2 regions of the Cytobacillus spartinae genome follow, and region 1 is predicted to be linked to the other one. Evidence: riboswitches for the same ligand, from Rfam matches in the RefSeq annotation. Region 1 holds a riboswitch; the other holds the start of a gene.
What was found. Region 1 has a riboswitch for lysine ahead of ACFYKX_RS17175 (Na+/H+ antiporter NhaC family protein). Riboswitches for the same ligand answer to the same signal wherever they lie in the genome.
Positions count from the first base shown of each region.

Region 2: linked by a shared signal. The riboswitch ahead of ACFYKX_RS24745 (aspartate kinase) and the one ahead of ACFYKX_RS17175 (Na+/H+ antiporter NhaC family protein) in region 1 are both predicted to bind lysine.

Region 1 is NZ_JBIACK010000009.1:86,213-92,057, forward strand. It holds gene ACFYKX_RS17165 (HD-GYP domain-containing protein) at 300-1,394, shown strand; gene yunB (sporulation protein YunB) at 1,528-2,286, shown strand; lysine riboswitch at 2,362-2,544, shown strand; gene ACFYKX_RS17175 (Na+/H+ antiporter NhaC family protein) at 2,758-4,314, shown strand; gene ACFYKX_RS17180 (sodium-dependent transporter) at 4,672-5,845, shown strand, end outside.
Region 2 is NZ_JBIACK010000019.1:62,316-68,160, reverse strand. It holds gene ACFYKX_RS24755 (succinate dehydrogenase cytochrome b558 subunit) at 1-232, opposite strand, end outside; gene ACFYKX_RS24750 (YslB family protein) at 608-1,057, shown strand; gene ACFYKX_RS24745 (aspartate kinase) at 1,179-2,408, opposite strand; lysine riboswitch at 2,722-2,900, opposite strand; gene uvrC (excinuclease ABC subunit UvrC) at 2,965-4,737, opposite strand; gene trxA (thioredoxin) at 4,953-5,267, opposite strand; gene ACFYKX_RS24730 (electron transfer flavoprotein subunit alpha/FixB family protein) at 5,507-5,845, opposite strand, start outside.

The sequences.
Region 1 (5,845 bases):
ATAGGTCCATCTTCAGCTGAAAACTCGTGTAAGCACCATTAATGCCCATATAATGGAATTAATATGGTAGAAACGTAGTGAAAAGTGACAGAAGTTTGTCTATTTAGATAAATTAATCAATAAATAAGGTACAAAAGTCTGTTGAATTAGTATAATAGATAAAGTTATTGTAGGTAATAATAGAAATTTTTGTTGAAATATGTAATATTTACTATCAAATTTTACTAGAATTTGTAGCTATTTAAATTATTGGTTCAGATAATCATATTTTTACACTTAAGAAACGGGAGTTATTCTTCATGAGACTAGTTGCAACCGAATTTGTAGAACCGGGTTCAATTCTTGGAAAAGCTATATTGAATGACAAAGGACAAGTTCTACTTAATGAAGGGGTAGAGCTAGGGGAAAAGGTCATCCAGCGGCTTCAAGAGAAAGGAATCTCATATATTTATATTAAAGATGAAGCTACTGCTGATATAAGCTTTAAAAGTGCGATTTCTGAAGAATTAAGAAAAGAAGCAATGAACACTATTGAGTCTACTTTTGCTCAGGTACAAAAAGAAAGCTCAATATCAAGCTCATTTGTGATCGAAAAAGCTTCACAGCGCTTTACGGAGGTTATCAGACACTTACTAAGTGAAATAAAAAATAATCGTGACTTGCTTACATTATTATCGGATGTTTATACATACGATAATTATATTTTTACCCACTCTCTGAATGTAACCATGTATTCCTTAGCAATCGGCATGGAGCTACAACTGCGTCCAAGAGAATTAGAGTTACTTGGGCTGGGGGCTATTTTGCATGATGTAGGTAAGATGAAGATTCCGGCAGAAATACTATTAAAGCCAGGAAAACTTACTGAAGAAGAATTTTTTGAAGTAAAAAAGCATCCTGAAGAAGGATTCAACATACTAAGAAATGTTCAAACCATTTCATTGTTAGTAGCACATTGTGCGTACCAGCACCATGAGCGGATGAATGGATCAGGGTATCCTAGAGGAATTAAAGGTGCAGATATCCATGAGTATGGAAGAATTATTGCGGTGGCGGATGTGTTTGATGCTGTTACTTCTAACAGAGTATATAGAAGAGCCATGTTACCACATGACGGGCTAGAAATCTTATTTGCTGGAGTGGGGTCACTATTTGATCAAAAAGTGGTAGAAGCGTTTCGACGTGCAGTGGCCATTTATCCAGTGGGGATTACCGTTGAATTAAATGATGGACGTAAAGGTGTAGTATCCAAACAAAACGTTGGTGTGAGTGACAGACCTTTCGTTAGAATTTTAGAAGAAAATGGTCAGACGGTTGAGCCATATGAGTTAGATATGTGTGCAGAGTTAACAGTGGTTATTACTGGGTGTGATACAACTTTCCCTAAAGAATAGAAAAACAGAAATCCATAATGTATCTTCTTAAAAATCACTTTACCAAAAAAATAAAAAAGAAAACAAATTTAAAAATTTTGCGCTAGTTCCCCTCTTTTCAGCATACATATAGCTTGTAAAGGGGGGATTTGTCTTGCCAAAATTTCGCGGTCCGCGGCCGCGGAGAGGTCCTTTGCCGTTTAGGTATGTATTTTTACTTACATTCGTCTTTTTTTCCTTTTCGACAGCAGCGGGCTTATGGATCATTAATGAGGGGTTAAAGCCTACTCTTATAAGCTATGCAGACTCACAAACTAGAAAAATTGCCACTCTAGTGATAAGTAAGGCCATTAACAAAAAAGTAGCTAATGTAATGGATATAAATGAAATTATAGAAGAATCATCAGCTGAAAATGGCGGCTCAGGGATGATCAAGTTTAACACAGAGATTATTAACCGTGTGTTAGCTGAAACTACAAATCTTGTACAGATGAACATTAAAGAAGCTGAAAGAGGAAATTTATCCTCACTAGAATTATTGACAGATGTTGAGATTGAAATGGATGATACTAAAAGTGAAGAGGGAATTGTCTATTATGTTCCTTTAGGGCAAGCGACAAACAATGCGTTATTGGGGAACTTAGGTCCGCAAATCCCTGTTCGATTTAATGCCATTGGAGATATTCGCTCAGATGTTAAAACTAAAGTTACAGAATATGGAATTAACAATGCCTATGTTGAGGTATTTATTCATCTTGAAGTGAATGTCCAAATTATTATTCCGTTTGCTACAAAAATTACTACAGTCAAACAAGATATCCCGGTAGCAATGGGATTAGTTCCTGGAGAGGTTCCTCAGTTTTATGGTCCGGGTGAAGGATCAACACCTTCCTTAGAATTACCAGTTAATTAAATGTAAGAAACTTCTCGACTATTATAAAATAAGTTGCTATACTAAAAAAATAATTTAATAAAACCTTATCATGTCCGATGGGGTAGAGGTGCGACCATTATTAGTACGCTATGTGAGGATGACAACGTTGATCATAGCCGAAAGGGAAGGCCGCCGAAGCAGACTAAGTATGTCAACACTTATTTTGCTGGGGATACTTTTAACAAGAGTATCACTGTCATTATAGAAACTTTTCTATAATGGGGAGCTACAGATCAGGATGGAGAAACTAATTACTTTAACAAGGAGTAATGATAGATTTTTCTCTATCATTACTCCTTGTTTATTTTCTCCTTCGCGCTAACTAGGCTTTTGAGGCATTCATTATTAAATAATGCGCTTAAAAGAATCGACAACGCCTCTATTGCTTAATAGCGCACCGTTTTCTTATGCTCCTACTATCTAGTAAAAATAGAAGGAGAGCAACAAAAGATGATTAACACAGTATTTTCTTTATTACCTCCATTAATTGCGATATTAATGGTTATTCTTACGAGAAGAGTCCTACTATCTTTAGGTGTGGGAATCTTAACAGCAGCAGTTTTGTTGTCTGAGTTTAATATATCAAAAACATTTTCCATTATTCTCACAGCTACAAAAGGAATTTTTATCTCAGATGGAGAGCTTAATACTTGGAACGTATATATTATTTTGTTCTTACTAGTATTAGGTGTAATAACTGCATTCATTTCTATATCAGGTGGAAGTCGTGCCTTTGGTGAATGGGCGATGAAGAGAGTTAAATCACGTGCTGGTGCTCAAATGGTTGCAGCGTTTCTTGGTATTATTATTTTTATTGATGATTATTTTAATGCACTGGCTGTTGGACAAGTATCACGACCCATTACAGATCGCCAAAAAGTATCACGAGCAAAGCTCGCATATATAATTGATTCAACGTCAGCACCAATATGTGTTGTGTCACCAATATCAAGCTGGGGTGCATACATCATTGCTCTGATTGCTCCAATTCTTGTGGCACACAATGTAACGGAAACATCAGCATTCTCTGCTTTTATTCAAATGATTCCCATGAACCTATATGTATGGACCGCAATTGCGATGGTATTTATTGTCGCGTTACGAAATATAAACATCGGAGCAATGAGAGTTCATGAAGAAAGAGCGGTTTTTGAAGGACAAGTGTTAGATTCTAACAAACCTGCTCCAGGTGAATTAAAAGAGGACCTACCGACGAGTAATAAGGGTACAGTAGGTGATTTAACATGGCCTATTTTAGCGTTGGTCATTGGGACAGTAGGATCAATGTTATGGACAGGCTATACAGCTATTGAAGGGAAAGCAACTCTTCTTGCTATTTTTGAAAATACAGATGTAGCGAAGTCCCTAATCCTAGGTGGCTTAGTAGGATTGACCGTTACAATGGTGTTATTTTTCCGCCAAGTATTTATATTTAAGGGTGTTAACGGAAGTTTGATGGTTACTGGGTTAATCGAAGGAGTTAAATCAATGTTACCAGCCGTTTATATTTTAATGTTTGCGTGGGTTATCGTTGATTTGATTGGTCAGTTAGAAACAGGGGCTTTCTTAGCACAATTCGTAGAAAATTCTAATCTAAACACAGCCTATTTACCAGTAATTTTATTCATAATCGCTGGAGTTATGGCTTTCTCTACAGGAACTTCTTGGGGCTCATTTGGAATCTTGCTTCCGATAGCCGGGGAAATATCTGCAGTGACAGATATAAGCATGCTATTACCTGCTATGGCAGCTGTATTAGCAGGCTCCGTTTTTGGAGATCATTGCTCTCCAATCTCAGATACAACAATCCTTTCATCAACAGGTGCTGGATGTAACCATATTGATCATGTGATGACTCAGCTACCATATGCCCTTATATCAGCAGTAATAGCTATTGCCGGTTATGTTGTTTTTGGATTAACTGGAAGTATGGTACCTGCCTGGTTGATGATTATCGTACTGTTATTAATGTTCATCTTTGTATTTAGTAGAAAAAAGAATGTTTAAATGATAAGAAATAAATACTATAGAATGTTTATTGAAGACAAGGAAAAATTTCTTGTCTTCTTTTTTATAATAGAAGAAATTTTTCGACTATTTATTGAATAAGCTTTAGAAAAGGAGGTGCAAATAATTATTAGTATAATATTTTAAAGTGGTAAAGCGTTAGAAAATAATGTGTTATCCATAGCCGAATGCTTGATGGAAAAAAGATTACTATTCTACTAATAATGTTTTGACAGATGAAAAAAAACTAGCTATACTAATTTTATATTATACTAAAAAATCAGAAAATAAAAAAAGTTTCAATTCTTCTTTTAATTACAGGAGATGAAGAGACTAAAGTAGGAGGTAGGATTTACTATGGAAAATCGTCCACAGTGGGGGACACGAGCAGGATTTATTCTAGCAGCTGTTGGATCAGCGGTAGGTCTAGGAAATATCTGGAGGTTCCCGGCAGTAGCTTATGAAAATGGAGGAGGAGCATTCTTTTTCCCTTATCTGTTTGCACTTTTAACAGCAGGGATTCCGCTTCTAATTATGGAGTTTACAATTGGTCATAAGTACCGTGGTTCAGCTCCATTATCGTATGCACGTCTAAACAAAAAGTTTGAATGGCTTGGCTGGTGGCAAGTAGCTGTTTCATTTGTCATCTCAACCTATTATGCGGTAATTATCGCATGGGCTATGTCATTCGCAGTATTTTCGTTCAACCTTAAATGGGGTGACGATCCAAGTGGATTCTTATTTGGAAGCTACTTGAAGTTAGCTGAAACTCCTGGTCAAGTTGGAGGAATCGTTCCAGGTGTATTTATTCCTTTAATTCTCGTTTGGGTTATTACTTTAGGTGTATTATTCAAAGGTGTTAAAAAAGGTATTGAAGTTGCGAACAAAATCTTTATTCCTGCACTTGTAATCTTATTCTTAGTTATCGTTGTTCGTGCTTTAACACTTGATGGTGCCGCTCAAGGTCTAGATGCATTCTTTAAACCAGACTGGAGCAAAATTGCAGATGGAAAAGTTTGGGTAGCAGCTTACGGTCAGATTTTCTTCAGCTTATCTATTGCATTCGCTATCATGGTTACGTATTCTAGTTACCTTCCAAAGAAGAAAACAGATTTAACAAACAATGCATTCATTACTGGTTTTGCAAACTCTGGTTTCGAGCTTTTAGCTGGTATTGGGGTATTTGCTGCATTAGGATTTATGGCAAACCAAGCTGGAGTACCTGTAAATGAAGTTGTTACTGCAGGTGTTGGATTAGCCTTTGTGGTATTCCCGCAAATTATTAATGAGTTCCCTGCACTAAATGGATTCTTCGGATCTCTATTCTTTATCTGTCTAGTTTTAGCTGGATTATCTTCATTAATATCAATCGTAGAAACATTTGTAGCTGGGGTGCAAGATAAGTTTAAAGTTTCACGTACAAAAGCAGTAGCTGTCGGTGGAGGTCTATCTGCATTAATCTCTATCCTGTTTGCTACAAAAGGTGGATTATATTTCCTAGATGCTGCAGACTACTTTATTAACCAATTTG
Region 2 (5,845 bases), on a different contig from region 1:
CAATATAAAGTCCATAGATTGCATGAAATAATAAAGGTAAGAAAATGATACCTATTTCTAAAGCGTAACGGAAAGGTAGACTTTCCATAAAGTGTGCAGCTTTGTTAAAAGATTCTTCTCCCTTTGTAGCAAAATGGTTGATTACAAGATGCTGTATTAGGAATAGTCCAACTGGTATAACTCCAAGCAACGAATGTAATCGACGGTAAACAAACTCTCGATTCCCTGCCATAACTTTACCCCCCTTAAAATTTAACAGTGATGGATGTATAGTTTCACTTAATCCCCAACTGAGAAACAATAATATCCATCAGTTTGAACACTTAATTAACATTTGGTTACAATTATGTGACATGTTCATTTTACTCCCAACATTAGAGAGCGTCAAGAAAACGTATTCACAAAATCTCTTATATTGAAAAATTTTTTTAGGTATTGTGATATTACAAAAAAAGTAAATACTGCTTAAAAGCAAAAGAAAATAACAATTTTTTGAGTATATCAAAATAACATTTATTACTATTTCTTCCTGACCTCTTTTTTTAGGATTTCATGCTTAAAAATCACTGGAATTGTATATAATAGAATAATAGAAAGAGGGGAAAACATGAGTGACAATAAACAAATTGAGCAAGTTACAGATCCTATCGTTTCTGTTTCAGCATTTGGATATGAATTAATAAGAGATATTCTCTTACCAGAATTATTAGGAAAAGAAACTCCAGCCATTCTTTATTGGGCAGGAAAAGGGCTAGCTCGTAAGTTTCCGCTAGATAGCATCGAACAAGTTGTGGACTTCTTTGAACAAGCAGGTTGGGGGACATTAAGCCTTATCGAGCATAAAAAGAATGAATTAGAATTTGAACTTTCAAGTGAGTTAATAACACGTAGGTTCAAGATCAAAGATGATTGCTCTTTTCAGCTTGAGGCAGGATTTCTAGCCCAACAGATTGAGTCCCAACGGAAAACTACTGCAGAAGCATACGAACATCCAAAAAAGCGTGCAGGAAAAGTAATTTTTACTGTAAAATGGGATAAAAAAGATGTAGTTGACTAAGTGAATATTTTTAAAAGCTAAGCTTTCAAGGGGAATACCACCTGAAAGCTTTTTTATTGTTTCTTAGATTATAGTAACAACATTTTTGCTGTTAACATAGTAGTATATCTTGTTAATTTAACTAGGCTTTAACAGGAGTTCCTGCTAAATGAAAAGCTTGATGTAACGCTTCTACTGCTCTAATCATATTCCCCTCTTCAACAACAGTTGAAACCTTAATTTCAGACGTACTAACCATTTTTACTTGAATATCATTTCCAGCTAATACCTCAAACATTTCCGCTGCAACCCCTGGATTTGAAATCATTCCTGAGCCAACAATGGAAACTTTAGCTAAGCCAGACTCCGATTCAATCCCAATATAATTTAATTTTGATTTATTATCACCTAACACTTTAATGGTTTCATTTAAATCATCACTTTTGATCGAGAAAGATAAATTAGTTGTATTCTCATTTGTGGAACTCTGTATAATAATGTCCACATTGATATGATTTGATGCCAATGTAGTAAAAATCGTAGACAGACTTGTTAATGAATTAGGTAAACCAAGGACAGATACCCTTGTAATATCATCCTCAAAAGCAACACCACGTACAACTAAATTTTGTTCCATTCTAACTTCCTCCTCGATCATTGTCCCTACTTCACGTTCCATGCTTGAACGTACTTCCAATGGAACAGAATAATTTTTTGCAAATTCAACAGCTCTTGGGTGAAGAACTCCTGCACCTAGGTTTGCTAGTTCAAGCATTTCATCATAAGATACAGCTAAAAGCTTCCTAGCATCCTTAACATAACGGGGGTCTGTTGTATAAACTCCTGTAACATCTGTATAAATATCGCACTTATCTGCTTTTAAAGTAGCAGCAATGGCAACGGCAGTTGTATCCGATCCACCTCGTCCTAAAGTTGAAATGGCATCATCCTCGGTTATACCTTGAAACCCAGCCACAACGACAATTCTTCCATTATCTAGTTCTGACTTTATTCTGGTTGAATCTATATTTAATATCCTTGCATTCCCGTGGATTGATTCCGTTTGTATGCCAGCTTGCCAGCCGGTAAAGGAAATGGCATCATGACCTTTTTGGAGTAACGCCATCGTTAATAATGAAATGGTAATTTGCTCACCTGTTGTTAAAAGCATATCCATTTCACGTTTATTGGGATTTGAAGATATATCTTTTGCTAGGCTCACAAGCTTATCTGTTGTCTTTCCCATCGCGGAAACGACAACCACAACGTCATTTCCTCTCTCCTTTTCCTCAATAACGCGTTCAGCCACATTTAAAATTCTTTCTACACTTCCTACCGAAGTTCCACCAAATTTCTGGACAATTAATCCCACACTTTTCCCCTTCTTTCTGCAGATCTCATTTAAGGTTATTTTGTCCCTTACGCTTTTTTTGACAAGGCTTTTTTTCGTTAACTCTACTGTGTTTCTAAAAAAAAATGACCTTAATAACCTTAAGAATTTCACTTACAGGTACTCTTTTGGAACGAAAAGATGCCCCTAGTTACTGTAAATTTCCGTTTAGTTATCATTTTTCATAAAACAGCAAGTATTGTGAAAATAGCTTTAGACAACAAAAAAAGCAATGAGATCTATCTCATTGCTGTGTTTAAAAGGGCGTGAAAATACAAATCATTCAACGCAAACACAGTGAGATAGCTCTCCAAGACAATAAGTCTTGACAATCCTGCATTTATTTAATGCAGGACCAGCACAGAAAGAAATGAGCCTTTCTATACTTCGGCGAATATCCCCTTTCAAAGCTTTTCTCAGAAACTCATCCTTCTCCAAGCCTTTACTAATGGCACTCGCGCCTCTACCTTCACTTTAATAATGTAAAGTGATGACATATCAAATTAGTTTACATTATAGCACACTATTTTTAGAGTAGCTAGTCTTGTAATTTTTTCATTAATTCTTCTGTTACATTTTTAGGAATACCGATATTGGTAAAATCCTCGAAGCTTGCTTCCTTCATCTTCTTTACTGAACCAAATTCCTTTAACAATTGCTTCTTTCTTTTTTCGCCAATTCCCTCTACATCATCCAAAATGGATTGGAAGGCAGATTTCCCTCTTAATTGTCGATGGAAAGTTATCGCAAAACGGTGAACCTCTTCTTGTATCCTTTGTAGCAAGTAAAACTCTTGGCTATTCCTTTCTAAAGGAATAACCTCCAAAGGCTCTCCATACAACAATTGTGAAGTACGGTGTTTATCATCTTTTACTAATCCAGCAAGAGGAATATCAAGACCTAGTTCATTTACTAGTACATCTCTCACAGCCTCAACATGACCTTTCCCACCGTCTATCATAATTAAATCTGGAAGTGGCAAGTCTTCCTTTAGAACCCGTGAGTACCGACGTCTAGTAACTTCCCTCATCGACTCATAGTCATCAGGACCTTTTACGGATTTTATTTTGTATTTGCGATACTCTTTTTTAGCGGCTTTTCCATCGATAAAAACTACCATTGCTGATACTGGGTCCGTTCCTTGAATATTCGAATTATCAAATGCTTCAATTCGATGAGGTGTATAAATTCCTAGTTGAGTACCAAGCTGCTCTACCGCTTTAATCGTTCTCTCTTCATCCCGTTCGACCAACGAGAATTTCTCCGTTAAAGCTATAGAAGCATTCTTTTCAGCGAGCTTGACTAAATCCTTTTTCTGTCCCCTCTGTGGTTTAAGGATTTTTACCTGTAAAAGCTGTTCTGCTAGAACCTCATCTGCCTCTTCTGGAAGAAGTATTTCCTTCGGTTTGAAATGGCTAGTTTGATCATAAAACTGGCCTAGGAATGTTAAAAACTCTTCATCTGGCTCGTTATATATTGGAAAAATTGATACGTCTCTTTCAATAAGCTTTCCTTGTCTTACAAAGAATACCTGAACACACATCCAACCCTTGTCCACCGCATATCCGAAAACATCGCGGTCTGTAAAATCTGTTGTCGTCATTTTCTGCTTTTCCATTGTAGCTTCAATATGAGCAATTTTATCCCGATACTCCTTTGCTCTTTCGAAGTCTAATTCCTCTGCTGCTGCATTCATTTTAACGGTTAATTCTTTTTTTATTTCCTTATAGCCACCGTTTAGGAATCTTGAAATTTCTTCAACCATTTCTTTATAGGTCTTTTCAGGAACATCTTTTATACATGGAGCTAAACACTGACCTAAATGGTAATAAAGACAAACTCGGTCAGGTAATGTTGAACACTTTCTTAAAGGGTAGATTCTGTCTAGAAGTTTTTTTGTTTCATTCGCAGCTGAAACATTTGGATAGGGACCAAAATATTTTCCTTTGTCCTTTTTCACTTTTCGAGTTGTGATGAGTCTAGGATGTCTTTCTGCTGTTAGCTTTATAAATGGGTATGTCTTATCATCTTTCAACATGACGTTGTATTTTGGATCATGCTTTTTTATCAGGTTTAACTCAAGTAGAAGTGCTTCAATATTGGAAGAAGTTACAATATACTCAAAATCCTCTATTTCCCCAACGAGTCTCTGGGTCTTTCCATCATGTGAACCCGTAAAATAAGAGCGCACTCGGTTTTTCAGAACTTTTGCCTTCCCAACATAGATAATCGTACCTTGTCGATCTTTCATTAAGTAGCAACCTGGTTGGTCTGGTAGTAGCGCTAGTTTATTTTTGAAAGTATCGTTCAAAGCAAATGCACCTCCTCCGTAAAAAATTTATCATATAAAAAAGGGGCCAGACCCTTTTAAAAGATTAGAATTACTTATCTATTTTAAAGAAAATGTGGGGTTTTTGAAAGTATATTAATATTCCTAATGATAGATAAATCACCTATAAGTGGTAGGAAGGGGATTTTTTGAACTAAAAAAACTCCTAGCCAGGCCAGGAGTCAACTTGCTTTGTATTAAAGATGTGAATTTAAACGTTCAGCTAATGCTTCTTTTGGTTGGAATCCAACTACTTTATCAACAACTTCTCCATCTTTAATGACAAGAAGAGTTGGGATGCTCATTACGCCAAATTTAGCTGCAGTTTCTTGGTTGTCATCTACATCAATTTTAACGATTTTAACTTTATCGCCCATTTCAGAATCTAACTCTTCTAAAACTGGAGCAATCATTTTACAAGGTCCGCACCATGGTGCCCAAAAGTCTGCAAGTACTAACCCTGAACTAGTTTCAGCAGTAAAATTTTGATCAGTTGCATTTGTAATAGCCATAATTATTTGCCTCCTAAAGTTAATCAGCATGGGCTAAGTTGCGAATGAAAGCCCTTGCTTCTCTTTAAACTCAAATTCTAACGTCAGTATATCACCGTTTGTTAAATCATGCTAATAATTTGTTTCGAACGTAATTTTCCCTAAAATATATGAACTATGCAAGATATTAGCACATTGATGAGGGAGAAATATAGGAATAAGACAAGTAAAAACGAGCGGAAGACCCCGCTCGTTTTTTATTATGCATTTACTTTCAATTTTTTAAACTCTTCTGTTAACATTGGAACCACTTCGAATAAGTCTCCCACGATACCGTAATCTGCTACCTTGAAGATGTTAGCTTCAGGATCTTTGTTAATCGCAACGATTACTTTAGAGTTTGACATACCTGCTAAGTGCTGAATAGCTCCAGAAATACCACATGCAATGTACAGGTCAGGAGTTACTACTTTACCAGTTTGACCAATTTGAAGTGAATAGTCACAGTATTCAGCGTCACAAGCTCCACGAGATGCACCTACTGCTCCACCTAATACTTGAGCAAGCTCTTTTAAAGGTTCGAAACCTTCTTCGCTCTT